4 regions of the Cytobacillus gottheilii genome follow, and region 2 is predicted to be linked to each of the others. Evidence: predicted binding sites of a transcription regulator. Region 2 holds the regulator's gene; each other region holds the start of a gene.
The links. The regulator LexA, encoded in region 2, represses DNA repair genes until DNA is damaged. The targets are predictions, from matches to a motif close to CGAACATATGTTCG.

Region 1: the regulator LexA is predicted to act here: its motif matches at 3,767-3,780, upstream of uvrB (excinuclease ABC subunit UvrB).
Region 3: the regulator LexA is predicted to act here: its motif matches at 4,700-4,713, upstream of J1899_RS18350 (YolD-like family protein).
Region 4: the regulator LexA is predicted to act here: its motif matches at 5,290-5,303, upstream of J1899_RS21575 (DUF6434 domain-containing protein).

Annotation. Positions count from the first base shown of each region.
Region 1 covers NZ_CP071709.1:3,944,091-3,951,653, reverse strand. Annotated here, with positions in the region: gene J1899_RS19705 (ring-cleaving dioxygenase) at 1-407, shown strand, start outside; gene J1899_RS19700 (alpha/beta hydrolase) at 424-1,032, shown strand; gene J1899_RS19695 (AI-2E family transporter) at 1,215-2,318, shown strand; gene J1899_RS19690 (DUF2798 domain-containing protein) at 2,497-2,979, shown strand; gene J1899_RS19685 (alpha/beta-type small acid-soluble spore protein) at 3,044-3,298, opposite strand; gene J1899_RS19680 (CsbA family protein) at 3,427-3,663, shown strand; gene uvrB (excinuclease ABC subunit UvrB) at 3,942-5,921, shown strand; gene uvrA (excinuclease ABC subunit UvrA) at 5,929-7,563, shown strand, end outside.
Region 2 covers NZ_CP071709.1:2,073,356-2,080,918, forward strand. Annotated here, with positions in the region: gene J1899_RS10230 (transcriptional regulator SplA domain-containing protein) at 1-95, shown strand, start outside; gene splB (spore photoproduct lyase) at 79-1,107, shown strand; gene J1899_RS10240 (asparagine synthase) at 1,187-1,360, shown strand; gene J1899_RS10245 (DUF4257 domain-containing protein) at 1,392-1,679, opposite strand; gene lexA (transcriptional repressor LexA) at 2,005-2,622, opposite strand; gene yneA (cell division suppressor protein YneA) at 2,781-3,101, shown strand; gene J1899_RS10260 (YneB family resolvase-like protein) at 3,133-3,786, shown strand; gene J1899_RS10265 (DUF896 domain-containing protein) at 3,986-4,219, shown strand; gene tkt (transketolase) at 4,787-6,793, shown strand; gene sirA (sporulation inhibitor of replication protein SirA) at 6,983-7,420, shown strand; gene J1899_RS10280 (YneF family protein) at 7,506-7,563, shown strand, end outside.
Region 3 covers NZ_CP071709.1:3,695,479-3,703,041, forward strand. Annotated here, with positions in the region: gene J1899_RS18315 (NAD(P)/FAD-dependent oxidoreductase) at 303-1,370, shown strand; gene J1899_RS18320 (hypothetical protein) at 1,499-1,918, opposite strand; gene J1899_RS18325 (replication-relaxation family protein) at 1,915-2,484, opposite strand; gene J1899_RS18330 (FtsK/SpoIIIE domain-containing protein) at 2,432-3,703, opposite strand; gene J1899_RS18335 (helix-turn-helix transcriptional regulator) at 3,969-4,166, shown strand; gene J1899_RS18340 (YolD-like family protein) at 4,202-4,441, opposite strand; gene J1899_RS18345 (hypothetical protein) at 4,444-4,662, opposite strand; gene J1899_RS18350 (YolD-like family protein) at 4,773-5,102, shown strand; gene J1899_RS18355 (P-loop NTPase family protein) at 5,203-7,563, opposite strand, start outside.
Region 4 covers NZ_CP071709.1:4,377,555-4,385,117, forward strand. Annotated here, with positions in the region: gene J1899_RS21555 (ABC transporter ATP-binding protein) at 1-467, opposite strand, end outside; gene J1899_RS21560 (DUF8171 family membrane protein) at 494-1,375, opposite strand; gene J1899_RS21565 (MurR/RpiR family transcriptional regulator) at 1,534-2,364, shown strand; gene J1899_RS21570 (methyl-accepting chemotaxis protein) at 2,486-4,492, opposite strand; gene J1899_RS21575 (DUF6434 domain-containing protein) at 4,684-5,253, opposite strand; gene J1899_RS21580 (sodium/glutamate symporter) at 5,449-6,864, shown strand; partial or broken gene J1899_RS21585 (TetR/AcrR family transcriptional regulator) at 7,027-7,563, opposite strand, start outside.

The DNA of each region.
Region 1 (7,563 bases), 1.9 Mb from region 2:
TCGCTGAAAATGATGAATATATCCGTTTTCAATCAAGTGCGGAGATCGGAAATATTGTCGATGTTAAGAAGGTATCCACTGGTAAAGGGCGAATGGGTGTAGGGATGGTCCATCATATTGCCTGGCGTGCACAGGATGACGAAGATCAATTAGACTGGAAACAATATATTGAGAATAAAGGCTTAGGAGTGACGCCTGTTCAGGATCGCAACTATTTTAATGCCATCTATTTCCGTGAGTATGGAGAGATTCTTTTTGAAATTGCTACAGATCCGCCTGGTTTTGCACACGATGAATCTTTAGAAACAATGGGAACAGAACTGAAGCTCCCTGAGCAATATGAACAATATAGAAGCAAACTTGAGCAATCACTTATTCCGATTGAAGTAAGAGATCTTAATCAATAGAATGGGGGAGAATTTTATGAAGCATATTTTTGAAAAAGGCACCAATCCTAATAAACCAGTTTTACTGCTATTGCATGGCACGGGTGGGAATGAATTAGATTTATTACCGCTTGCTGAAAAAATTGATGGAGAAGCTTCAGTGTTAAGTGTACGGGGGAATGTCCTGGAGAATGGCATGCCGCGCTTTTTTAGACGCCTGGCTGAAGGGGTATTTGATGAAGAGGATCTGCAATTCCGAACAAAAGAATTATATGAATTTCTGGATGAAGCCTCACAAAAATACGGATTCGACCGCAAAAATATTATTGCAGTAGGCTATTCAAACGGAGCCAATATTGCCGCTAGTTTAATGTTCCATTACGCTGATAGCTTGAAGGGAGCCATTCTGCACCACCCAATGGTGCCAAGAAGAGGCATTCAGCTTCCTGATTTAACAGGAACTTCTGTTTTCATTGCAGCAGGAACAAATGACCCGATCTGCCCATCAAGCGAATCAGAAGATCTTAAATCATTGCTTGAAGGAGCCAATGCCTCTGTTGAACTGCATTGGGAAAATAGAGGCCATCAGCTTACATTAGATGAAGTGCTGGCGGCTGCGAAGTGGTATGAGGAGAAGAAATATTAAGGTAGAAATGAATGATAAAGTGTTCAGGGGATAAGGCCTTTTAAAAAGGGCCTTATTTTTATTGTTGTCCCAGTTCTTTACACCAAATCTATATTTACAGCTTTTCTTCATACAGCTTTAATGTGCCTTCTCACTGGCATTTTGGTATAATAGTTCAAAATGCTGCAGAAAAAGGTGAGAATGTGCCAAAGAAGAAGTTTCAGTTTTGGGCTTTACAGTTTTTAATTGTTTTAACCATTATCTATGTTTCAACTAAGATTTCTTTTTTATTTCAGCCAGTAGGAATCTTTGTATCTACCTTGTTTTTCCCAATCATCATCTCTGGTTTTCTATTTTTTATGCTCAATCCGCTCGTGCAAAGATTACATAAGTGGAAGGTTCCAAAGGTTGTTGCAATTCTCCTTATCTATGCAGCGGTGATCGGTGTTGTCGTGCTCGCAGTTGGCAACCTCGTTCCAATGATCTCCAATCAGATCGCTGCACTTGTTAATGATATGCCAACCTATGTGGAAAAAACGGAGGAATTCTTTGATTCATTATCCGAAACACAAGAATTCCAGTGGATTACAACACAGCAATATGTCACACAGGAAGAAATCATTAGAAGAATTACAGAGTATGCTAATACGCTTCCTGACCGAATCACTTCAGGGATATCCGGCATCTTCAGTGTAGTTACGAATATAGCGATTACCATTGTGACGGTTCCATTCCTTCTATTTTATATGATGAAGGACGGAGATAAGTTTCCTGCGGCAATTGCAAAATTTTTTCCTGCCGGCTACCGTGAAGAAGGAATTAAAACGTTAAAAGAAACAGCTAACACACTGTCTTCTTATATCCAAGGTCAGATTACGGTCGCACTGTTTGTCGGTACACTTTCTCTAATCGGTTATTGGATTATTGATTTGCCTTATATGCTGGTCATGGCGTTAATTGTTGCTGTAACTAATATTATTCCTTATGTTGGACCGTTTTTGGGCGGTGCTCCAGCCGTTATTGTTGCCTTATTTGATTCACCTGGAAAAGCGATTTTAGTTGTCATCGTGATTTTGGTTGCACAGCAAATTGAAGGAAATGTACTTTCTCCTTTAATCTTAGGAAAAAGCTTAAATACGCATCCAGCAACGATTATTATCTTGTTGCTTGTTGCAGGTAATTTAGCGGGAATCCTCGGTATGATTCTTGCGGTGCCAACGTATGCTGTCGCTAAAACCATTTTCGTTAATACAGTGAAATTTTTCCGGACCAGAAAATTGGCCCAATCGGAAATACCGCCTATTTGATCGAAGGAGCCTCTGCATGATTGCAGGGCTCTTTTTTTGCTTAGAGTTTTTAACGATGTCAATAAAAAAGATATGTAAAAAAACAGTGTCATAACCAATTGTTCACAAAATGTTCACTTACGAAGAGGATTTCCCTATAAGTATAATCAGAAAGTGTTAAAAAGAAGGGATGATGGAATTGCCAACAACGAAAAAAGAAAGTGTACAATTTGGTTTAATGATGTGTTTTGGAATGGTATTGGTTATGACGTTTTATAACTTTTATCTGAATGGCACATTAGGAAAAATGACGTTTATGGATACTGCTGTTAACTTTGCCATCGGATTTATCATTGCACTGATCCTTGATTTATATTTAGTAGGTCCAATGGCGAAAAGAATTGCGATGAAGCTGACAGCCAATACAAACAAAGTCATTTTTAAAGTTCTGGCCATATCGGTTTGTATGGTTTTAGGAATGGCGTTTTTCATGTCCATTTATGGTGTCATCATGTCCAGTCTGCATAACGGCATTACTGATCATATCTTTATGTCATATCTAGCTGTGTTCGGTAAAAATCTGCTGATGGCATTGCCGCTTCAGATTCTAATAATGGGGCCGCTAGTTCGTCTGATCTTTATAAAATTTGTAAAAGCTGAGCCTGCGGTTAGGTCAGTATAATTGCCAGTTTAAAATAGCAAAGCTGCTGAGGAGATTCAGCAGCTTTATTATTAAAAGTTTCTTTTTACTTCTTCTTCAGTTCCTCCTGCGCCAAACGGACGAGTTCTTTTACCATGCTGCCGCCCAGTCTGCCGCCGACCTGTCCGGCTTCAACAGATGTAAGCCTTCCATTATAGCCCTTTTGAAGAGGAACACCTACTTCCTTCGCTGCTTCAAATTTTGCTTCTTCTCCGGTTTGTGTACCCATCAGTTTGCTCTTCAGTTCATCAAGGCCAGACCTCGCTTCAGGTACGAGCGGGCGTCGTCGTCTTCGTGCCATAGATAACCCTCCATCTAAAGTTCTTCATTAGTAGCATCTCCAACACCACCATAAAATACTTGTTTTCAAAGAGAACAAGAGCTATTGTAAGAGTGTGTACATTTTGTGAACAAAGAAGGTGTAGATATATGGCATTAAAATACTTATCAGCATTTATTCTGCCGGGCTTATTGGTCTTATTTTTTACAAGAGTGACATATAATCGCGTCATCGGACTAGTCTTGACTGTGGCGTTAATTGCAGCTTCTGTGTACAAAGGGTATACAGACTCTTATTGGCTGATTGTCATTGATGCATTTTCACTGACCGTTGGTTTTTGGTATGCTCAAGTGATGAAAAATAAGTTAAAAAAGTCAACGACCTAAACACTTCATGCGAACAGAGTTCCTAATCAATCATTTGATTAAGAGCTCTGTTCGTATTTTTATTGGCTAAAGAGTCAAAAGAACATAAGAATTATAAAAAAAACGAATATCCGTTCGCATATTATTGGTTTGTATATGAGAGTTTGTGGTAGAATGATGTTATGGGTATGGAAGTTAAATACTGACAAATGCAGCAGCGTGGTCCTTATGCAAACAGAAAGCATGTGCATTTGTAAAGTAGATGATTTCAATTACGGATTTGAACGGGAGGATTTTGAGTGAAGGACCAATTTGAATTAGTATCCAAGTATTCTCCACAAGGAGACCAGCCAGCAGCCATTCAAAAGATCGTTGAAGGAATCCGTGCTGGCAAGAAACATCAAACACTGCTTGGAGCAACAGGTACAGGAAAGACATTTACGATTTCAAACGTCATTAAAGAAGTGAATAAACCGACGCTTGTCATCGCTCATAATAAAACATTAGCAGGACAGCTTTACAGCGAATTTAAAGACTTTTTCCCGAATAACGCGGTAGAATATTTTGTCAGCTATTATGACTATTATCAGCCGGAAGCATATGTTCCGCAAACCGATACATTTATTGAAAAAGATGCAAGCATCAATGATGAAATAGATAAACTCCGGCACTCTGCAACCTCATCCCTATTTGAAAGGCAGGATGTCATTATTATTGCGAGTGTATCATGTATATATGGCTTAGGTTCCCCGGAAGAGTATAGGGAGCTTGTTTTGTCTTTGCGAACAGGAATGGAAATCGAAAGAAATCAGCTTCTTCATCGATTAGTGGATATTCAGTATGAACGAAACGACATTGATTTTAAGCGCGGTACATTCCGTGTGCGCGGTGACGTAGTTGAGATTTTCCCTGCCTCAAAGGATGAACATTGCATTCGCGTTGAATTCTTTGGCGATGAGATTGACCGGATTCGTGAGGTGGATGCGCTAACCGGAGAAATTATCGGTGAACGCGAGCATGTTGCCATCTTCCCGGCATCTCACTTCGTAACGCGTGAAGAAAAAATGCGCGTAGCGATAGAAAATATTGAGAAAGAACTTGAGGAGCGCCTAAAAGTCTTAAGAGAAGATGACCGTTTGCTTGAAGCGCAGCGTCTCGAACAGAGAACTCGTTATGACTTAGAAATGATGAGAGAAATGGGCTTTTGCTCAGGAATTGAAAACTATTCCCGTCATCTGACTTTAAGACCCCCAGGCTCAACACCATATACATTAATAGATTACTTCCCGAAGGATTTTCTTCTGGTTGTCGATGAATCTCATGTTACCATTCCGCAAGTACGCGGGATGTTTAATGGTGACCAGGCCCGTAAAAACGTGTTGGTTGAGCATGGCTTCCGTCTGCCTTCTGCGATGGATAACAGGCCGCTTACTTTCCCTGAATTTGAAGAGCATATCAATCAGATTGTCTATGTATCGGCAACACCTGGGCAGTATGAAATGGAACATACACCAGAGATGATTGAACAGATTATCCGTCCAACCGGTTTGCTTGATCCTACGATTGATATCCGTCCGATTGAAGGGCAGATTGATGATCTGATTGGTGAGATTCATGAACGAGTCGATCGCAATGAACGGGTCTTAATCACAACACTGACGAAAAAAATGTCCGAGGATTTAACCGATTATTTAAAGGAAATTGGCATTAAAGTGCAATATCTGCATTCTGAAATAAAAACACTTGAACGAATTGAAATTATCCGTGAACTTCGCCTTGGTAAATACGATGTTCTTGTGGGAATCAATCTTTTAAGAGAAGGACTGGATATTCCGGAAGTTTCATTAGTGACGATTTTAGATGCAGACAAAGAAGGATTCCTTCGTTCAGAAAGATCCCTTATTCAAACGATTGGCCGTGCAGCGAGAAATTCAGCAGGCCATGTTATTATGTATGCTGATAAAATCACGAAATCAATGGATATAGCTATAAATGAAACGAAGCGCCGCCGTTCTATACAGGAAGAATACAACGAAAAGCATGGCATTACTCCGCAGACGATCCAGAAGGATATCCGCGATGTCATTCGAGCTACACATGCGGCAGAGGAAACAGAAGAATACAATGCACCAGCAAAGCTTGGCAAAATGAACAAGAAAGAACGCGACAAGCTGTTAAGCGAAATGGAGAAAGAGATGAAGGATGCAGCAAAGAACCTCAATTTCGAGCGTGCAGCTGAACTTCGCGATCTAATACTTGAACTAAAGGCGGAAGGATGATGACCCTATGGCAATGGATAAACTGATTGTAAAAGGTGCCCGAGCACATAACTTAAAAAATATTGATGTCACCATCCCGCGAGATAAGCTTGTTGTCTTAACAGGGCTTTCAGGTTCCGGAAAGTCGTCGCTCGCCTTTGATACGATTTATGCGGAAGGACAGCGCCGCTATGTAGAGTCGCTGTCTGCTTACGCCCGTCAGTTTTTAGGGCAAATGGATAAACCGGATGTTGATGCCATTGATGGTTTATCACCGGCCATCTCAATTGATCAGAAAACCACCAGCCGCAACCCGCGTTCAACGGTTGGTACGGTTACAGAAATTTACGATTACTTGCGGCTTCTGTTCGCTCGTGTTGGCCGTCCGACGTGTCCAATCCACGGAATCGAAATTTCTTCACAAACCATTGAACAGATGGTTGACCGCATTATGGAGTATCCGGAGAGAACGAAGCTCCAAGTTCTGGCACCACTTGTATCTGGCAGAAAAGGCACACATGTAAAAATTTTAGAAGAAGTGAAAAAGCAAGGATTTGTCCGTGTTCGTGTTGATGGTGAAATGCGCGACCTTGGGGAAGAGATCGAGCTTGAAAAGAACAAGAAGCACTCCATTGAGGTTGTAATCGACCGTATCGTGGTGAAGGATGGCGTAACAGCCCGTTTAACCGATTCAATGGAGACTGCATTAAAGCTTGGTTCTGGAAAAGTACTTGTGGATGTCATTGGAGAAGAGGAATTGCTTTTCAGTGAAAACCATGCTTGTCCGCATTGCGGCTTTTCCATCGACGAACTTGAGCCGCGGATGTTTTCTTTTAACAGTCCCTTTGGCGCTTGTCCGAAATGTGATGGATTAGGATCTAAGCTTGAGGTCGATCCAGAACTAGTCATCCCGAATTGGGACCTTCCTTTAAATAAAGGAGCAATTGCCCCTTGGGAGCCGACAAGCTCACAATACTATCCGCAGCTGTTAGAAGCAGTGTGCAATCATTATGGAATTGATATGGGTATTCCTGTTAAAGATTTGCCTAAAGATCAGCTTGAACGGGTTTTATATGGTTCTGGGAAAGATAAAATCTATTTTCGCTATGAAAATGACTTTGGACAAATCCGCGAAGGCTATATCAATTTTGAAGGAGTCATTCCCAATATTGAGCGCCGCTACAAAGAAACAAGCTCTGATTTCATCCGGGAGCAGATGGAAAAGTATATGGCTCAGCATTCATGTCCTTCATGTCAAGGCTATCGCTTAAAGCCGGAAAGTCTGGCTGTCTTAATTAATGGAGAACATGTCGGAAAGGTAACAGCTCTTTCCATTCAAGAAGCTTTTTATTTCTTTGAACAACTATCATTAACAGAAAAAGAGATGGCCATTGCCAATCTAATTTTGAGAGAAATTAAAGAGCGTATTGGCTTTTTAATCAATGTTGGACTAGACTACCTGACTCTCAGCAGAGCGGCCGGAACACTATCGGGCGGTGAAGCTCAGCGGATTCGTCTCGCTACTCAAATCGGTTCGAGATTGACAGGAGTACTATATATATTGGACGAGCCATCAATTGGGCTGCATCAGCGTGATAATGATCGTCTAATTGAAACCTTAAAAAATATGCGTGACATTGGGAACACCCTTATTGTTGTGGAG
Region 2 (7,563 bases):
CGGTATATTCAACACCTCAAGAAGCAGAGGCTGCTTATCAGGAATACTTCGGGAATATAGATGGAGGAAATGGATTATATGATGAGACCTTTTAAGCCGCAGCTCGTTTATTTTGAGCCTAATGCACTTGATTATCCTTTAGGAGAAACTTTATACGATCGATTTAAGGAAATGGGTCTCGATATCCGTTATACAACCTCTCATAATCAGATCCGCAATTTACCAGGAGAGAATGATTTTCAAAAATACAGAGTGGCGAAATCCACATTAGTGGTTGGTATTAGAAAAACCTTAAAGTTTGATACCTCGAAACCATCTGCGGAATATGCCATTCCATTTGCCACTGGCTGTATGGGTCATTGCCATTATTGCTATCTGCAGACGACGATGGGAAGTAAGCCGTATATTCGTACTTACGTTAATGTGGATGAAATCTTGGATGCAGCTGATAAGTATATGGAAGAAAGATCACCAGAAATTACACGGTTTGAAGCATCCTGTACATCGGATATTGTTGGAATTGATCATCTGACACATAGTTTAAAAAGAGCTATTGAACATTTCGGCAGGTCAGAACATGGAAAACTTCGCTTTGTTACAAAGTTTCATCATGTTGATCATCTGCTGGATGCAGAGCACAACGGAAAAACCCGGTTTCGCTTTAGCGTGAATGCCGATTATGTTATTAAAAATTTTGAGCCTGGCACATCACCGCTGGCAAAGAGAATTGAAGCAGCGGGGAAGGTAGCCAGAGCAGGGTATCCTCTAGGGTTTATCGTTGCGCCAATTTATTTGCACGAAGGATGGCAGGACGGATATTATCATATGTTTGAACGCCTTCATGATGAATTACCCGAGGATGCGAAAAAGGATATTACATTTGAGTTTATCCAGCACCGGTTTACCAAGCCTGCAAAAAAGGTCATTCAGAAAAACTACCCAATGACAAAGCTGGAGTTAGATGAGGAAAAACGCCGCTACAAATGGGGAAAATACGGAATAGGCAAGTATATTTATCAGAAAGACGAACAAGAGGAAATTCAAAAAAGCTTATACGCTTATATGGAGAAATTCTTTCCTAATGCAAAATTGGAGTATTTTACATGAGTGATTAAGGTGAAGAAAGCCGATACTATTTGTGGGTGAAAGAAATAACGCCTACTAACATCGATGTGGAGGGAAATACATGAACATTCGTGAAGGTATGATTCCAACTGCACTAGGTACGGCTGTAACAGCTACTGGATATGCACTTAAGCAAAAGCGTGGCAGCAACAAAATGATGGCTAACACATTATTTGGATTTGGACTTGCACACGTAGTTTTAGGTGTTATTGACCTTGTAGAGCATCGACGTTAGAAAGGATGAGGCGTGCAAAAGACTTGCACGCCTATTCTTTTTTCTCTCGCAGCTTTAATAAGTCCAATCCTTTTAGGATAGCCTCTCCGCCTAATCCAGCGATCATGGCAGTAACAATAACTGCTATGACAGATTTAGGATTTGCAGATAAAACCACTAGTACAGCCGCTAATGACCCCATAATAACATCTTCAAAAAATCCCAGATAGATAAATCGTTTTGTTTTGCGCGGCTTGATCAGCTTGCCGTTTTTTTGAATATGTGCTGCTACACCGACAAATGCACCGATACAGAAAGAAAGTAACATGTTCAATAACATAGCCCTTCACACTCCTAAAGCCGAGATTTTTTGAAGCGACCTTAGTTAGAATCATGTTGTATTACCAGTATATAGGAATTTTCCAAAAATAGCATGGTTAATTATAACGAATTTTCAGATAACTATATAGGTGATGCGGCATGTATATTGAATCCCACGCATAGAACAAAAGTTCGGTTTGGTGATTTTTTATATCGTGGCAATGAAAAAAGGCGATTGTCAGGTCGGAAACAACGATAAAAATAGCTGGATACTATATTTGTATATACCTTTTAGCAGATAAAAGAAAAAGCATGCAGGTATTCTGCATGCTCTGTTTGCCATATTAATGCATTTGACGATAAACACCAGTAACTTTTCCTAAAATTGAAACATGACGAAGGATGATTGGTTCCATAGTTGAATTTTCGGGCTGAAGCCGGAAATAGTCTTTTTCTTTGAAGAAACGTTTAACAGTAGCCTCGTCATCTTCAGTCATTGCGACTACAATATCACCATTATTAGCTGTGCTTTGCTGTTTAACTACAACATAGTCACCATCTAAAATGCCAGCTTCTATCATACTATCACCCATAATCTCCAGCATGAAAACATGTTCATCTGGAGGTGCAAGACGCTCTGGAAGGGGAAAGTACTCTTCAACATTTTCGATTGCAGTAATAGGCTGACCGGCAGTAACTTTTCCGACAATAGGTACGTTAATGGTATTTACCTTCGGGATATGAGTTTCCTCAAGATCCAATATTTCAATTGCCCTAGGCTTTGTAGGATCCCTTCTAATTAATCCCTTGCTTTCAAGTCTGGCTAAATGGCCATGCACTGTAGAACTGGAAGCAAGTCCAACAGCTTCACCGATTTCTCTCACAGAAGGCGGATACCCTTTCTGTCGGACCTCATCTTTAATAAATTCCAAAATATCCTGCTGTCTTTTTGATAGTTTCAAATTGGATCACGCACCCTTTATTAATATCTTGTCCTGATTATACCATTCTTTTAAAACACATACAAACATAAGTTCGAATTTTCTGTTGACCAAAACAAATGTTCGTATTATAATAAACTCAACGAATACGAACATACATTCTTTATGAGGTGAAGGTTATGAAAAAATTGTGGAATTCTTATTGCTATGCTATTATTCTTGTATTTTTAAGTATTGCAGGATCACTTATTCTTTCTTTTCAACTAGAAGATCAGGAAGACGATCAATATATGATTGTAACTGTTAATGAAAATGACTCGTTATGGGGAATTGCTGAACAATTTGCAGAGGAGCATCATTTTTCTACTGCTGAATTTGTTCAATGGATGGAAACTCATAATGGCATTACAAATGGAAAAATTCATCCCGGTGATACCGTTTCTATTCCGGTAAAAGCTGATGAAGATCAATATATAACAGAATTGGCCAGCCGTGAATAGGAATAGGAACTAATAGAAGAAGGTGCAATACATGAATGCAATTATTTACTGCCGTGTCAGTACAAATAAAGATACTCAGGAATCATCTTTGCAGAGGCAGGAAGAGGAATTGCTTCATCTTGCAAGTAAGAACGGATTTCTTCCAGCTAGAATTATAAAAGAAAAGGCAAGCGGATATGACCTTGAGCGAGAAGGAATCCTTGAATTGTTATCGCTAATCAAAGAAGAGAATATTCAGGCAGTCTTAATTCAGGATGAAACAAGGCTTGGCAGGGGAAATGCCAAAATAGCCATTCTTCATTGTATTCTGAAAGAAAACATTAAGTTATTTAGTGTTTCGCATAACGGGGAACTACAGCTTTCAGAATCAGACTCAATGGTATTGAAAATAGTGGGAATGGTTGAGGAATATCAGCGAAAGCTGCATAATGTAAAAATTAAACGCGGAATGCAAAGAGCGATCGAAAAAGGCTATAAGCCCCAAAAAAACTTAGCTAATCAAGGAGAAAACGCAGGAAGAGAACGTATTGAAGTGCCAATCTCTGAAATTGTCCGCTTACGTAAAAATGAGTTAACATTTTCTGAAATCGCAGCAACCTTAAGAGGGTTTGGATATAATATATCAAAAGCTACTGTACATAGGCGTTATCAGGAATATATAGATAAACTTAATAATGAACAATAAATCTTTAGATCTTCATATTGTCCAGCGAAATAGTAAACAATTTCACAGTATGTACTGGACTTATCGGAAAAAACCTTTAATCCGCGTTTTCTCACCTCGGAAGCCTCTTTCTATACGAGTAAGACTTCATCCTTGTCAATTTAACTATTTTCTAATAAAATGACATTTATGCTAAAGAAATAGTAAAGGAGCTGTCCATATGCTGCCAAAGGACAAACTCGCCCGCATAAATGTTCTAGCAAATAAGGCGAAAACAACTGGTTTAACGGAAGCAGAAGCAAAGGAGCAATCAGCTTTGCGCAAAGAATATTTGCAGACATTCCGCTCTTCCATGTTTAATACACTCAAGAGCGTAACAATCATAGATCCAGAAGGAAATGATGTAACACCTGAGAAACTAAAGCAGGAAAAGAACAATAACAAACTGCATTAAATTGCTTAAATGAGACTGGGGAATAAGTATTTAACACTTCCATAGAACCGAATGGTTAGGAAGTCATCTTTCTAATCATTCGGTTTTTTTACGATTATAAAATGTATTTTATTAGCATGAGTGAAATGGAGCGGAGGAACTCGACTCCTGTGGGCAATAGAGGAAAAGGTGAGACCCCGCAGGAGCTTGCTCCGAGGAGGCTCAGCTTCCTCCCCACGGAAAGCGAGGGTCCGCAGCGCAGTGGAACGGACTTGTTTAAATACCCAAACCAAGATATTGAAAGTTCGTGTTTTAGAAAGATTTATTTTGTTTTGTCCCAGCCTCATTTATAAGAAAACCAAGGAATACACCATTATTGGCATGTGTTCCTTCTTTTCTTTCTATTAAATTGGTGGCGTTATCATTTATTAAAGGAATGGATGAACATTTGTCTTTCCTGTTACATAATGCAAGTTTTATTGTGACAAAATAGGAAATATCATGTGTTTTTGGTTTCTATCAGTTGTCTTACCTCTCGAATGTCTATATATTAAAAGAGAAGATATTTTTCTCGAAAGGATGTAATTTATGTTTAATCAAACAGATGCTTTATCAATTAGTTCTATTCGAACATTATCCATTGATGCGATAGAGAAGGCTAATTCCGGACACCCTGGTATGCCAATGGGTGCTGCACCAATGGCTTATACATTATGGACTCGATTTATGAATCATAATCCGAAAAATCCAAAATGGTTTGATCGTGACCGTTTTGTTTTATCTGCTGGACATGGCTCAATGCTTCTATACAGCCTATTGCATTTATCCGGTTATGATGTGTCAATGGAGGATATTAAACAATTCCGCCAATGGGGAAGCAAAACACCAGGCCACCCGGAATTCGGTCATACACCAGGAGTAGATGCAACAACTGGACCTCTTGGACAAGGTGTGGCAATGGCAGTTGGTATGGCAATGGCAGAACGTCATATGGCAGCTGTTTATAATAAAGAAGGTTTTAATGTTGTAGATCATCATACATACAGTATTTGTGGAGATGGAGACTTAATGGAAGGTGTATCTGCTGAAGCAGCATCTCTTGCAGGTCATCTTAAGTTAGGTAAACTTGTTGTTCTTTATGATTCAAATGACATTTCGCTGGATGGAGATTTAGATCGTTCATTCTCTGAAAGTGTTGAGCAGCGTTTTAAATCTTATGGCTGGCAGTACATCCGTGTCAACGATGGCAATGATCTTCATGAGGTTGCTAAGGCACTTGAAGAAGCAAAGAGTGATGAAAACCGTCCAACGATGATTGAAGTAAAAACAGTCATTGGTTTTGGTTCTCCGAATAAATCAGGTAAATCTGATGTACATGGTGCACCACTTGGAGCAGATGAACTGAAATTAACAAAAGAAGCGTATAAATGGACATTTGAAGCAGATTTCCATGTGCCTGAAGAAGTTTATGATCATTTTAAAGCAGCAGTTGCTGAGCATGGCCAGAAAAAAGAGCAGGAATGGAATGACCTATTTGCTGCATACAAAGAGAAGTATCCTGAGCTAGGAAGCCAGCTGCAATTAGCAATCAACGATGAACTTCCAGAAGGCTGGGATAAAGATGTGCCAGTTTATGAAGAAGGAAAAAGCCTTGCAAGCCGTGCTTCTTCAGGAGAAGTATTAAATGCAATTGCTCAGAACCTTCCGACATTCTTTGGAGGATCTGCAGATTTAGCTGGTTCTAATAAGACAATGATTAAAGGAACAGAAGATTTTACACCAGAAAGCTTTGCTGGCCGAAACATTTGGTTTGGTGTCCGTGAGTTTGCCATGGGTGCTGCATTAAACGGAATGGCACTGCATGGCGGAGTAAAAGTTTTTGGAGGAACATTCTTTGTATTCTCTGACTACTTGCGCCCAGCGATTCGCCTTGCTGCACTAATGAACCTGCCTGTTACTTACGTATTCACACATGACAGTATTGCAGTTGGTGAAGATGGTCCTACACATGAGCCAGTAGAACAACTTGCAGCTTTGCGTGCAATGCCAAATCTTTCAGTCATTCGTCCTGCTGATGGCAATGAAACAGCTGCAGCATGGAAGATTGCCGTTGAATCAACAAACAAGCCGACAGCTCTAGTACTGACTCGTCAAAATTTACCGACAATAAAAGATACAGATCAAAACGCCTATGAAGGTGTATCAAAAGGCGGATATGTGATCTCTAAAGCAAATAATGAAAAAACGGACGTTCTTTTATTGGCTGCAGGATCTGAGGTCGGATTAGCTGTAGAAGCTCAAAAATCTCTTGAAAATGAAGGGATTTATGCATCTGTAGTAAGCCTGCCTGCATGGGATCGTTTTGAAGCACAGTCAAAGGAATATAAAGAAAGTGTAATTCCGAAAACTGTAAAGAAACGACTTGCTATTGAAATGGGATCATCACTTGGATGGCATCGCTATACTGGCGATGAAGGCGATGTGCTTGCCATCGATCAATTTGGTGCATCAGCTCCTGGTGAGAAAATTATGGAAGAATACGGATTTACCGTTTCAAATGTTGTTGCTCGTGTGAAAGCATTGCTTCAAAACTAATAACATTTAAATAGTCGAAAGAGCGCTATAGTATTAAAGCGCTCTTTCTTTTGAATACCGAATGAATATATCTCTTCAAGAATAACTCATTCGACAAAAGTAGTGGAATTTTGCGACGTTTTCAGACAGTAAATTTATTGACATAAAGATATAATGACTCAAAAAGGTTTGTCCCATAAGGAGGGCCTTATGAGAGATTATCAAATATATCTAATTGAAGACGAATTTGCCACGCATTATTTTGGTCGTGAACGGATGTTTTATGAGTTATTTGAGGAATATGAAAACACAGCTGGAAAGCTAAACAAAATCATAGCAAAGCAAATTCAATATATTACTAAACCTATCCCAGGTCTGCGATTGCACCAGAATATTCATTTAGAAATGCAGCAAAAAATGAATTTTAAAATGGACAAATCAGGGAATTATATCATTGATGGAAAAAAGAGCAGTGCAGCATTAACCATTCATGATCGTTATCTCTCAATAGAAGCAAGAGGAAACTATGATGCAGAGACTATGTTTTTTGAAGTACTGCGTAAATATGAGGGCTCTTTTCTTGCTATCGATATGGAACATGGCCGCTATGGATGGTTAAAGCCTATAAAAGAAAGAAAATTCGTCTAAATAAGAGAAAAATAACAGCAAATATTGTATAATAGCCTTTGGTCTAGTACACTGTATGATAGACAACACGAAGGAGGAAGAAAGAATGGGTATGTATATTCTAGTTGGCGTACTTGCATTGCTTGCAGGTGTGGCACTAGGGT
Region 3 (7,563 bases), 1.6 Mb from region 2:
GACATTATTCTAAAAAAGCATAACCTAAATAAGCAGGTTAAAAAATTTGCAGCTTATAGAAAGCGTTTTATGCTTCCTAATATGAATAATACACCGATATATGTTGTGATTTAACCGTAATTTCGTTATACTTTTTATTGAATTATGTTTCATAATATTATATATAATCCGAACTGCTTAATAGCAGAATTGTTGCCAAAGAGAGCATACATGGCACTTATTCATTCTGCCTCTCATTTTTCTGTAAAAACATTAAATAGTAATCTGACAATTTCTTTAGTACGGACAAAGGGGTAATTTCCATGAAAAATCTCGTGATTTTAGGGGGAGGTTATGGAGGCATGCGGGTACTCGCTCGTCTACTTCCAAATCAGCTTCCCGATGATGTGACAATCACATTAATTGACCGTGTACCTTATCATTGTTTAAAAACTGAGTATTATGCATTGGCAGCTGGAACAATTTCAGACCAGCATGTACGCGTTGCCTACCCGGAGCATCCTAGGCTGCGCATTCAGTACGGAGAAATAACGAATATTAATCTAGCAGAGAAAAAGGTATATTTGCAGGAAGAAAAGCCAGTTTCATATGATGATTTAATCATAGGTCTTGGCTGCGAGGATAAATACCACAATGTTCCTGGCGCCGATATTTATACAGATAGCATCCAGACCATTGAAAAATCGCGAAGAACCTATCAAAAGCTGAACAATCTTGCTCCAGGGTCAGTTGTTTCTATTGTCGGTGCAGGTTTAAGCGGAGTTGAACTCGCTTCTGAGCTATATGAAAGCCGCCCGGATCTGCATGTTAAGTTATTTGACCGCGGAAAACATATCCTTTCTGCCTTTCCTGAGCGTCTGAGCACCTATGTTGAAAATTGGTTCCTTGAACATGGGGTGGAAATTGTCAGTGGGTCCAATATTACCAAGGTAGAGGACAATGTATTATACAATCATGATGAACCGGTTCATTCGGACGCAATCGTTTGGACAGCAGGCATTCAGCCTAATAAAATTGTCCGTGCTCTAGAAGTTGAAAAAGATCAGCAGGGCCGCGTCGTGCTTACTAAGCATCACAACCTGCCTGAAGATGAGCATGTTTATGTGGTTGGTGACTGTGCAAGTCTCCCTCATGCGCCTAGTGCACAGCTTGCAGAAGGGCAGGCAGAGCAAATCGTCCAGATCCTAGTCAAGCGCTGGAAGGGTGAAGAGCTTCCAGAATCACTTCCGACGATTAAACTGAAAGGTGTGCTTGGATCCCTCGGTAAAAAACACGGATTTGGCCTAGTTGCCGACCGTGCCATCACAGGCCGGGTTGCACGTCTTTTGAAATCAGGGATTTTGTGGATGTATAAGTATCATAACGGATAACTTTTCACCCAATAATATTTAGTTATATAGAATGTTGATTTAGCAATCTTTATCTATAGTTGAAATAACAAAAAGTGCAATCTTTTATACCAGATTGCACTTTTTTTGTTGGGTTTTTGTTGGGTTTTTTATATCGCACTACCTATTTCTTTAAGTACACCCAATAACATTGGCATGATTTGAATAAGAACATAACCCAATCCTGCATTTTGAATCCCACTCCATCCACGCTCACTTTTACCCAGCATAAAGAAAAAGCAAGAACCTACTATAATAATAGAACAAACAGGAAAACTAAGGGCAACCATCAAATCAATCAATGGATCCAAAGCATGAGCAATCACTTCTAATGTCTTTTCACCGATAAATTGAGTTGCTGCAACCGGAACTGCTTCTGGAGTAGCTGCAAATGCTGGCTTAGCTGCTATTAAAGGGATTGCTATTGATGTGCCTATCCTTCTTGCTAGTTGCCCATATTTCTTCTTTGGCTTTTCTTTTTTATAGCTGCCAGACATAAATGCGCTGATAGACATAGTTTGAGTTTTCACTTCAAATCCTCCCTTAAATAAACCTTATATTTTAACCCTTCACATAACTGTTCTAATTTTTTTTTCCTGAAATCCGTTGTAGTTACCCAGATGAGCACAAATTGTGGATTATAAGTGGATAACTTCTTATATTTCTTTATTTTTTGAATGTTTTGAGACATTGTTTGTTTGTAGTCTATTTCAACAAAGTGGTGTAATTTATTGGAGATAAAAGCTGCATCTGCTATGAGGGATATATCGTTAATGGATATCTTAACTTCATTCTGCCAGCTGATTGGGCGACCGCATACAATGTATAGATCATTTCTCATTAGATAATGATTTACTTGTGCTGTCTTTTTGCGCACTTTCTCAGAGAGCACCATGTCTCGGCCTGCTGAATTTAGATAGTAAACTTTCATTTTATTCTCTAAGAAGTGAGATAAGTATTCCTCCATGCCGCTTAGGATCCGCTGGGCATTTCGGTCTTGACCAAGACGGTGCATACGTTGCAGTTGTTCTCTTGATAGGTAATCACATTTCTTCAAGCTTAAAAGTATTTCCTCTATTCGTTTCTGATTTTTCAATGGTTGGCGCCTCCTCTCTTGGTCTAATGTTTATATAAGGCTCAATTTGTTTTTGTATTTCTTTATTGCTGATAAATGGCGTCTGCACGACTTGTGTTTTGACGTTTTTATAAATGCCGCGACCAGGAATCATTGGTAAAGATTCAGCTCCTGTTTGACCAAGCGCAGTATTAGATGCTGTAGCATCATCAAGTACATAGCAAAGCCGCACAGGAATATTTCTCTTAGTCTGCTGTGGGATGGATTGGCTAGATGGATACTGGGTCCCGTAGACCAAATAGTACCCAGCTCCCCTGCCTTTTCTTGCTATATCCGTTACAACCTCCATCGCGGCCGAATCATCTGCTATGTCAGCTGCTTCATCGATTATGATAAAATGCCGATCTTTTATGCCAGATTCCTTTATATCTTCATACCCTAGGTCAACAATTTCTTTATATGTGATATCCATTTGGCTCTGTATTTCTTTTAAAATCCCCTTGGCTGCTGCCGGCTCCCGAGTGAAATTTTTCGTTTGTTTTAGATCCTTGTAACGTTGAAAAGCAGATCCACCTTTTAAATCAATTAAGTGCAGATGAACATTTTCAGGCTGCTGGCAGATTAGAGTTGTAACTATAAGTTTTAACAGCACGCTCTTGCCAAAACCAGTTGATCCAGCAACAATTAAATGTTTGTGCTCATCAAAATCATGGCGCACAATAGATGATCTTGTTTTGCCGACTGGGACGGACCAGGTATTCTCTTTAAGATAAGATTCATTCCATTCATATTTGCTCTGTAACCCCTCGCTAAATATACGAATTCGCAGCATGCCGTCAAATTCAATGTCAATTTCCTTCTTGGATTTTTTACTGGTTAATAACTCCTTTAATTGTTTGTGTAATGTTTTATCAAGCTTGAGGTTCAGAATGTCGGAAAACTGGAGTTGAAAGATTTTTTCCTTAATGTTCAAGCCATCCTCCAATACATTTTTCTTCGCAATTACTTCTTCTGATGACATTCCTAACGGTAGCTGATAAACATACTCCATTCCTCCATCAATTCTCCTTTTGCGCTGAAGCCGAATGGTTTTTACTTTGCCATCCTCTCTGATCGTCATGCCAGCGTTGTTAAAAATTCTTTGGATTTTATCTGCATCATTGGATATGCCAGTCTTTTTTAAATATGAATAACCAGCTAAACCACCCATTAAAGTTGAAGTAAGAATTTCAAAAATCAACGCCACCCCTCCTTTTAGTATTACGTAGTAATAGTTGCAAGGTAAACGAATAACAAAATACTGAGGAAACCCTTGGTAATACTAGCATTTTTGATGTCGGGTTACTGTGCACATAGAGAATTTTAAAACGACTGCAATTAGCGAATGTAAAACCGTATATCTTGCTGAATGGTAAAAGATATGTAATTAAATGTTTGTCCTAATACACAAAAATTTAGAGGACAAGCATATTTTTTGAAGAATTTTTAAAGTGAGGTGAATTTTCGTGGAAACTAAGTTGCAGAAATATCATAAAGAGACGGGGATTAAGCAAGCCTTTATTGCTCAAAAAGTGAACCTAACACCAGGCGCATACAGTAAAATTGTTCGTGGAGAATCAATGCCTACGCTGCCAGTTGCTATCAAAATAGCTCGATCGCTTAATGCAACAGTGGAAAGTTTATGGGGAGATTTAGTGGAATAAAAAAGCTCTTCTCAAAAGAGAGGAGCTTTACTTGTTTATAGTATAGAAACCTTCATTATGTCCATAAACGGGACTTTAGTAATCTCGGTGTTTTTTTCAATGTGAATTAACTTTGTGCGGCTATCCATCTTTACGATATTCCCTTGAACAGGATCTTTTTCCCAAACAATCAAATGCACTTCTGATTTTTCAGCATGTGCCTCTGTAAGTGAATTCCCAATCTCCTCTAGTTCAAATTCATCTCTTGTTGGTCTTTTTTTCTTAACTTTAGCCATTTTTATGCCCCTCTCCTCATTTTCCGTGCTGGTGCGATCGATAAGGTGTTATTTAATTTAAAAGTACGCTGCTGCCGTCGAATGAAACAGTAAGCATGAAAAGACTCTTCGTTAACAGTTAATACCTTGACTTTCCGCTGACTAATATTCCCTTTGTGGTCCTGGTAAATCATTTCTAATTCTTCTCCCGTTCCTGCAGCCCTCATCAATAACCCTTTCATCGACCAAACCTCCTTTGTTGTTACCATTAATTATATACGAACTTTTGTTCGATTTCAATTGAATGAAGAACTAACGTTCGCATATAATATTGGTTAAAGGAGATGGAAATATGTTGCGTGATCGAGGACTTTTAAAATGGCAGCCGGCACACTTTATGCCTGAACACAGGAAAATGTTGAGTGATGTAGATCAAGATTATTATAAACAAGCAAAGCCGCAGCTGGACGAACAAGAACTCGAGGAAATAGGGATTATTGTTATGGAATCGCTGAATTACACACTAGAAATAAAGATTACTATATGGCAAGCAGGATATTTTAATGATCACATTGGGATCGTTAGCAGGGTTGATTATCTCATGAAATACATATTTCTGGAGAAAGAAGATGAAAATATTAAAATAATGATTGTTGATATTACTGCTGTTGAGAGGAATTAGAGGTTAATCGAACATTCTATAAATTTAATTAGGGCTCTTCGACAACTTGTATCTATTAATGAAGAGCCCTCTTACTTTCGCTATTGCTTAAATATGTTTATTAAAGATTTAGCCCTTGATCTTGGCAGTATTTATTGAATTTATCCTCTATAGTATTCGAAATAAAGTAATATGAACTGTCTGTATCTATTTCTACAGATGAAAAATACAACCTTTCTTTATTTTCTTCTTCCTTTAAATATTCAATAAACTTTCGCGCCATTGCTATATACCTTCTTTTTTTCATCACATCACTGTCATTTAAAGAAGATTCATACAGCTTTAAAATTTTATTATGGATTTCTTCATTGGATATTTGCGTGTCGATTGACATTAAAGACAAGTAAAATGGATTACCAATTAAATGCGAAAGATAATAACTACCTGCAGCTCCTAATATTATTGCGTTATCTTCTTCGATTTCATTGATTGTCCCATTAGCATTTACTAAAGCTCCAGCGATTTGCAAAGACTTACAAATATCTAAAAACCGCCCATAACTTGTCACAAAATTATGGAATTTTTCATTATACATGTCTTTTATTAGAAAATATCCATTGGGCAACTTCCCTAAAGCTTGCCCCAATCTAGATTGAGCATATAACAAAATTCTAGCCTTAATAAAGTGTGAAAAAAAACCATCATCCGCAATATCATAAATATTAACTAAGGGCTCTGTCTTACTGCTCACAAAATGAATTCTATCTTGAAGAGCTAACCCTCTTAATAACTCAGAATTTTCAATCGTTAATGATATTTCCTTACCTGTAGTAGCTAATGTTGCAGCTGAAACCAGTAGGTCATCGATATTTATATTATGAGAAGTAAGCATTTTTTTAAATATCTTCAAACTCTCTCTTATGTCACGGTTACCTAACATCTCAATCAATAACAAATTTTCTTGCTTACCAAGAAAAGTTTTAGTAATTACATCAATTATATCTTGTTTATTAATACTCGTCATAATCCCAGCTTCACTTTCAATTCTAAAAACTTCATCAGACTTTGTTTCTTCTCTCAAAAGCTTTAAACGTTTTGATAGTACATTTAAGAATTTAGGTGCCGGGATATGAAATAACTCTATTTCAGCAAAATTAATAGCTTTATCTCTTCTATGACTATAATAAACTTCCTCTCGTAATGAACAAATCATTGTAGTTCTTAAACTTTCCCTTAACGAATTTGCATGTTTGAATAACCTTGTCTGCAGCCCAATATTTAATTGATCCACATTATCATACACAATACAAGTTCCATATTCTTTTGATCTTAAATACTCAAATACTCTTTTTACAAAGTATTCTTTATCCTTCATTTTCTCGGTAATTATTCGAACTATTTCCCTATCACGCTCTTCTTGTGTAGGTAATAAATTTAATAAAGCTTGATTATATTTCAAATCCTTTGAAAATACAGACTTTAAAATATCTATATCCGTAAATAAATTCAAATCGGAATATTTATCAAGAAGTTGTTCTTCTATTTGACGATAAACAAAATCATCGATATTACTTCCTTCTTCGCTATACTTTTTAAAATCCAAGTAAAGCCAAACTAAAAAATCTCTGTCCAACTCTTCCAATATAAAATTAAAGAATCTATATATAAATGTTGTTTTCCCTACACCGGATCCGCCTAATATTAGAAATAATTTAGTGTCATTTTTTGCTTTTAGAAACCTCTTTTCAAACTTCCCAGCAGACTTTTTTTCAACTTCAAGTTCTTGGATCTCTACAGGAAAGTTAAGTAAAGGAGCTCGATCTCTTAGCACAGTTTCTATTTCTCTTCCAAGTTTGGCTGCTGAAGTATTTCCACAATAACATTTCATCAGTAACTCTTCGTCTGTGATAATATCCGAAAAGTATCTACTTTGAATACTTTCGAAGTATTGTGATAACTCGTTGCTCGGCGATTTGGCATTTATATCTTTTTGAATAGAAGTAATCCTATCTTTAAACGGCGGTCTTGGTCTAATTAAAGGATTATTCTGATCAGGGACTATTAATTTATGTAGTTCCTCGTTTGAATTAACAATTGGCGATAGGATATTGAAGAACTTAGAGAAATTTGTACAAATATCATTTATATCTCTAAATAGATATGTATCATTAAAATTCTGAATATGTGTATACGGAATATAAGTTACAGCCAGTTGTTTTCCGTTATAAGCAACAACTACACTAATACCTATAGTAGTGGCATAATTTATACCTTGTTCAATAGCCTTTCTTAGATCACTTTTAATATTTAGTGATTTATATTTTATAGTTCTATTTTTTGGCATCGAAAACTCAATTGTAGTCTTCTTAGCTTCTAAAACAAATTTATTTATCCCCGAGTCAAATTTGTAATCGTAAAATCCAATTTTAGGGGTATATGCCTCCCTTTTAATTTGAGACTCATCCCAACCTAACACATCTTT
Region 4 (7,563 bases), 2.2 Mb from region 2:
AGGGCAAGTGCACCTGCTAAAGCCACAAGATGCTTTTGCCCTCCGCTTAACTGCCAGACATATTCATCTGCTAAATGAGTGAGATCAAGAAGCTCCAGTGCCCTCTTGCCTCTTTCCATATAATCCTTATATCCGTAATTTAACGGAGAAAAAATGACTTCATCAAGCACCTTTGGACGAACTAGCTGATTCTCAAAATCCTGATATACATAAGCAACTTTGCTTGAAAGGGATGCAACATTTGAAGCTGCTGCATCCTCTCCATTAATAGACATTTTCCCTTCAAAATCTCCTACATAATAATAGGGGATTAGGCCATTTATCACTTTGCAGAAAGTAGATTTACCTGCCCCATTTCCGCCTATGATTGCCGTAAACTCATGCTTTTTAATTTCGACAGAAACATCCTTTAACACCCATTCTTCTGATCCGGGATATCGAAATGAAACATTTTCAAATAGAATCATTGAACCTGCCCCCATCTGACTTGTTATTATGCTGCTTGATCAAGATCAGCTGTTCCGCTTCCTTTTTTGCGAACCAATTTATAGATGATAAAGGTTGCTCCTGCCGCTAAAATTACCCAAGCACTATAGCCAATCCATTTTTGATCATCTGCAAACTGATTAATAAAGTCTGCTGACCAGAAAGCTAAGTTCATATCCATCTCAGCAATAAATTCTGCAATCATACCAACAAATGTTAAAATAACAATCGTTGCAATTAACCCAGGCGTAATATAAGAACCAATAGATGTTTCCACTTTCGCATCACGCGGACGCATACCTAGTAAAGGTTCGATTTTTCCATATAATTTTGGTGTTAAGATCAACGTAGGAATGAGACCGACTAACACACCTGTAATGACCATTTCATTTAAAAAGCTAACACCTTCTAAGACAACTATACTTTCAGGCAATCCTGGTACGGCATCAAAGCCTTCTACTCCAAACCAGACCTTCCCGATATCAACAATTGTGCTGAGGAGCTGATCAATTCCCACTCCAACAAGGGATGCAATCGCAAGCTGAACCTTGCTTAACGGGTTGCGGACAAGGAGACCTGCAACATATATGGCGAGCGTAAATTCAATGAATCCTTCAATTTCGCCAATGCCGCCAAAATCGCCCATCAGCAAACCTGCAAAAACGATATTTCCTACTGAAGCACCGACTGCAACATAAAGCGGATGAAATAAAGCTGCTAAGATGAGTGGAATAAAAGCAAAATAAGAAATAGAAAATTCAATTGGCCCCACTTCATTTGATGGAAGCAGCTCCGTAATCATTTTCGATAATCCAAATAAAGACATAGACAAAACAAATACCATCATTTTTTGTGACTGTGTTAATTTTCTTTCCTTGTTAATACTCATTTTCTTCACTCCCTTTTTTGATCTTGCCTCCAGTATAGAGATGGTTTGTGAAGATAGTTTTAAGATAATGTAAAATTACTATCTTTTTTATTTATATGAAATTTTTATTTCATTTTTGTAGTATACTCAGATTATGAAGATGAAGGAGGGCACAGAGAATGGTAGATTTCACAAAGCAGCAGCTTTCAAAAAGCCAGCAGATTATTGCTGACTATATCCAAAAAAACATCGATAACGTACCTTTTATGAATGAACTGGACATTTCAAAAGCTTGCGGGACAAGTGTTGCCACTGTATCCCGCTTTTGGAATGCTGTTGGTTTTCAAAATTTAAAGGATTTTAAACAATATATTAAAACGGCGGCAAATCAAGTGACACCAGCGAGCAAAGTAGAGGCGTCCCTGAGAAAATATGAAAACGGCTATACGCCGTTTATGCTTGATAGCGCACTCCACTATTTATCGGACACAAAAAAACACTTAGCAGATCAAAGTTTTCAGCAATCGATTAAAAAAATTGCGAATGCGGAGAACATTCATTTATTTGGTGCAGGCTCTTCAGCAAGTCTTGTTTCGCTATTCGCCTTTCGTCTTAAAAGATTTAATAGTAATGTATACACCTTTAACTCAAGCGGCCATGAGATATTTGAGGATATGATTCATATGAAAAAAGGGGATGTGCTCTTTCTTTTTGGTTTTGTGCAAGCATCTGTTGAAATTAATGTCTTGCTCGATTACGCCAAAAAGAAAGAAATCTGCACCATTTTAATGACAGATATGCTGGTATCTCCATTGCTTGAACAAGCCACTTATACCTTGTATACAAGCAGAGGTGATGTGGGAGAGTTCCACTCTATGGTGGCTCCCATTGCTTTAATTGAAAGCATTGTTGTAAATGTAGGAAAGCAAATGGGAGATCAAGCCTTAGATAAGCTGCATGAACTTCATCAGATTCGGAAGGATTATCATGATCGGCTGCCCCGAAAGTAGACAAGTTGATAGCGATTGACTTAACTGCTTTCACTAATGAAGATTTCTGCTATACGAAAAATTACTTAATGCACAAAAAGCTAATTGCCCGCATTCGGACAATTAGCTTTTTTCAATTGTTTTATAATTTGAATTTCGTTACCGCATTTTGCAGTTCCAGGGCTAAGTCGCTTAAGTTTCGTGCAGATGAAGACATCTCTTCAATTGCTGCTAATTGTTCCTCGGCTCCAGCAGCCACTTCCTGGGTGCTGGAAGTAGTTGTTTTTGTAATAGTGGAGATTTCATTAAAGGAAGCAGAAACCTCCTCTGCCGCAGCTGATATTTCCTCTGACGTGGCCGACATCTCTGAAATATGATCAGCCACATCTTTCGTAAGCTCGACAATTTCCATAAAGAGCTCTCTTGTATCTTTTGCAACGATTACACCATTTTGGACTTCATCAATCACACTTTTCATCGATTTGCTTGACTGTTCAATATCATACTGTATTTCAGTAATGATATTTGAGATTTCTTTTGAAGATCTCTGTGATTCCTCAGCAAGCTTACGGACTTCGTCTGCTACAACTGCAAATCCTTTGCCATGCTCTCCAGCACGAGCCGCTTCGATAGCGGCATTGAGGGCCAGTAAGTTTGTCTGATCAGCTATCGCAGTGATTGCATTTAAGATCTTGGTAATATCCTGTGAACGAACGATGAGTGATTGTGTTAGTTGATCTGATCCAATCACCGATTCATGGATTGCGTTCATTTGCTCTATTGTTTTTTCTACAGACCCACTGCCTGCACCTGCTTTATCCAGTGTTACATTTGACTTTTCTGTGATTAGAGCAGAGGCTTCGGCCATCTGCTGGATGCCCTGTGCGACTTCATCAAGTGCCTGCACACTTTCAGAAACCATTTCTGATTGCGCTGAAGCACCTTCGGCAACAGTTTGCATGGATTCAGCAATTAACATGCTTGTTTGGTTGGATTGGTCTGCACTTGCTGCCAATTGTGCCGATGTGGAGGCAGTTTGCTCAGATCCCTCTTTTACCTGCAATATTAACGAATGCAAATTCTCTTTCATGGTACTAATATCTTTTGCCAGTATTCCAAGCTCATCCTTTGAGCGTATGGCCAGCTTTTCTCCGGTTAAATCACCTGCTGCAATGGTTTGAACTTGTCCTGTTAATTGTTTAATTGGCTTACTGATTCCGTTCGCAATGAGAACAGCTGCTAGAGTAATTAGGATAAAAGCAGCAATAATAATAATGATCGCTATGTTTCTAATACTATCCGTAACTGTTAAAACAACATCTAAAGGTGTAAATAAGTAGATGCCAAATCCTCCAGCTTGCAATGGGGCATAAGAAACTAACAGATCTTCCCCATTCTCTTGAATGGTTTTTGTGCCGCTAGCTGTTTTCCCCTCTTCTAAAAGCCCTTTCAAATCAGCAGAAAAAGAGGCTTCATCAACCGTTGTTCCAACTAATTCTGTTTCAGGGTGATATTGAATCACATTTTCCTGATCAATTAAGACAGGGTATGTGCCATTATTCGTCCCTTCTTCATCCTCTAAAAACTGCTGCACAAGACTTTCGAAATTAACGGAGGCAGAGACTACACCTAATATATCCCCCTGCTCGGATGTGATTGGGGTAGCAACAACAATGATCCGATTTCCTGTTGCTTTCGATACGATCACATTTGAAATCGTTTGCTCTCCCTTCATCCCGTTTATAAAATAATCCCGGTCTGATAGATTTAATGTCCCGACATTACTTGCGGTTGTATGGGCCTCAACGATTCCATCCTGCCCAGTGACAACAACTGTCTCATAATTTGGATCTTGTTCTTTTACAACACTCATTATCTGACTGCGTTCTTCTAAATCTCCATTGATAATGGCATTTGATTTTGAAATAATCGTTATTTCATCTAATCTCTTTAAGATCCAATCTTCCATGCTTGAAACTGTATTCTCTGTTTCCGCTCCTAACCACTCTTTCTCATTTGAAACAACTTCCTTACTGCTTGTTTCATAAATAAGGTAAGAAGCAGCTGCAAGAGGAATTAATCCAATTAATAAAAAATATAAAATAAATTTAGTGCGAATGTTTGCTGATCCTGATGCACGTTTTTTCATTGATTATTCCCCTTTAAATTTTCTAAGCTGTAGCTTACTTTACATATCGGTGAAATTTAAAATAACTTCACTAATATGCCGAGGTTTTTGGGGGTTTTTTTATTGCCAGTTTCTTCATCTATAAAAATATCTATATCAATATAATATATGACCTGATTTAGAGAGGATAAGCACTTCTTCAACTATACTAGTTAAGAATTAGGTTCATACTTGTTGCTTCCAGGACGCCTTTTGATTTCATTCCACGCTTCGATTGCTTCATTACGGCTTCTTCCTTTGTTCCTTGAATCAGAAAAAAAGTCTTGAATAAATTGATTATATTCAAACTGAGGAGCAATGGCTTTCTTATAAGAAGGATCTTTCTTTCTTTTTTCTTCCTCATGCCAGGCAGCTAAAGCATCACGATATGTTTTTCCAATATTACTTTTAAAGTAGTTTTGAATATATGTAGAAAAATGAAAATTTGGTATAACGCTCTTAAAAAAAGCTCTTACATCCTGACTGCAGCGATGATTTTCTGTAATGACAGTATCAAGACTCAAATCACCCTTTGCCTCTACATTCTTTCTAATGTTTGAATTTCTAACAGGTTTTCTGATCTCTCCTGTCTGAAGATAGATTTCTATTCTCTCAGCAATCTCCATTTTGGAACCTGATGCACTGATGCCATTTTCTCTGCAAAATGTTTGCAGTTCAGTTTTTAGCCAATAGTATTCTTTATAAGTATCTATCTTTATATCCTTCGTAAGAACTGGTCTCAAAAGATTTCGCCTCCTATAACGGTTTCAATTTATTTTAGAACAAACGTTCCCTTTTTACAATATTATCCTTTATAATAAGTTTTTCTCTAGAATCCCACTCTGCTTTTGATTACATGTTCACAAACGTGTTTCAGCCTTAATGAAAAAGGTATTAACTCTATAAGCAGTTATTTGGGAAAGGGGGATTTTTTTTTCATGTCTTTAGGAGTTGCTGGTTTTGCGCTTGTTCTTTTGGCCATTTTACTTGTTCTGGCAATGTGGGTTCGGTTGAAGATTAGAATTCTGCAAAAGTTGTTTTTACCGGCATCTCTGATCGGCGGTTTTCTCGCTTTGCTTCTGGGTCCTGAGGTGCTCGGCCGCCTCGTAAGCAGCCTTGGTTTCAGCCGTTTAGAGTCTGGTTTATTTACAGAGGAAATTGTGGAGGTCTGGGCAGATTTACCGGGACTGCTGATTAATGTGGTTTTCGCATGCCTATTTATCGGACTTTCCTTGCCGAAACCAAAGAAAATCTGGAAAATTGGCGGACCACAAACTGCATTAGGCTACACTATTTCTTTAGCTCTATATGTTGTTGGAATCCTGCTTACTATTACAGTTATGACACCTCTTTTTGGTTTAAATCCTGCAGCTGGCGCCTTACTCGAAATCAGTTTTGTAGGCGGTCACGGCACGGCTGCAGGTCTGCAAAGCACTTTTGAAGAGTTAGGATTTCCAGAAGGATATGACCTCGCGATCGGACTTGCTACAGTAGCGATATTATCTGGAGTTATTATTGGGATGGCTTTAATCAATTGGGCAGCACGAAAAGGAAAAACAAAAATATTGGATCATCCCAATGAAATCTCAGTCGAGCAGCGCTCTGGCATTATTAAGGAAGAAAATAGGGAAGGTGCCGGTCTTAAGACGACTTCACCTATGTCTATTGAACCGTATGCTCTGCATCTGGGCTTTATTGGGATTGCAATTTTCATAGGATACATTCTTTTGGAAGGTTTCATCTGGCTGGAGGAAGCTACATATGGAAGCGCCTATGATGTTTTTTTATTTCAGTATGTGCCGCTTTTTCCCTTTGCCATGCTTGGCGGGATCCTCCTTCAACTTGTACTTGGACGATTCGATTCTCATAAACTGACAGATCGTGAAACCATTAATCGCATCCAAGGTGTTGCGCTCGACTTTTTGATTATTAGTGCGATGGCGTCTCTCAGTCTCCAAGTTATTGGAGAGAATTTGCTTCCGTTTATTATTTTCGCTGCAGCCGGAATTATGGTTAATCTACTATTATTCTTGTATCTTGCTCCCCGAATGATTCCAAATTATTGGTTTGAACGGGGGATTGGAGATTTCGGCCAAGGAGTCGGCGTGGCTGCAACAGGGATCATGCTGATCCGAATTGCTGACTCTGACAATAAGACACCTGCGCTGACTGGCTTCGGCTATAAGCAAATTCTATTTGAGCCTATGCTCGGCGGAGGCCTCATCACTTCGGCCGCTGTCCCCTTTATTATTCAATTTGGCGCTATCCCTGTTCTAATTGCAGTAACACTCCTGATGATTGGCTTTTGGTGTTTAGGCGTGCTGTATTTTGGCCGAAAAAAAGAGGAGGAATAAGAGCTCTTCTCTTAGATGCTCTTCCTTCTCTTTATTCTAAAACAAGAATAGATCTTTAGATAATTTTCTGCTAACCTCGCACATTGTCCCTTAAAGGGATACTGAAAGAGTAAAAGGAATTATTTACAAAAAGAAGGCGAAAAGGAGAAAATTTCGTCTCTTTCAGGAAGGTCTGTGTGATAGATTTAATATTTTCACGAGCTGATCATTTAAATAGTCTGCGCTGTAGGAGAAATCACTTTTATACCACTCAATGATAATGCCGATAATAGCATTGGCTTGATATGCACAGTGAATTTGTGCATTTAGGTCTTCTGGCATTTTAGGATCCGCTTCTTGCAGCAATAAACGGTTGATTTCTTCGAACAGCAAATAGTAATACATAAGAGGAACTTTCTTAGAAAAGACAATCCGGTAAAAGTGTTCATACTTTTGAATATGATGAAAGATGCGAATCGTTGAAGAGTTTAGCCTGCTTACTTTTAAGACCGAAACAAAGCGATAAGGTTCTCTGATAAGCACGCGAAAGATCTCCTGTAATTTCTTTAAAATATTCTTCGAAGAGGTCTTCAATTTGAGCATAGTGTAAATAAAAAGTTCCTCTATTAATATTGGCAGTACGGCAAATTTCCGTTACTGAAATGTCTTCAAGCAGCTTTTCATCTAATAAATCAAGCAGGGCATGGTGCAGGGCATTTT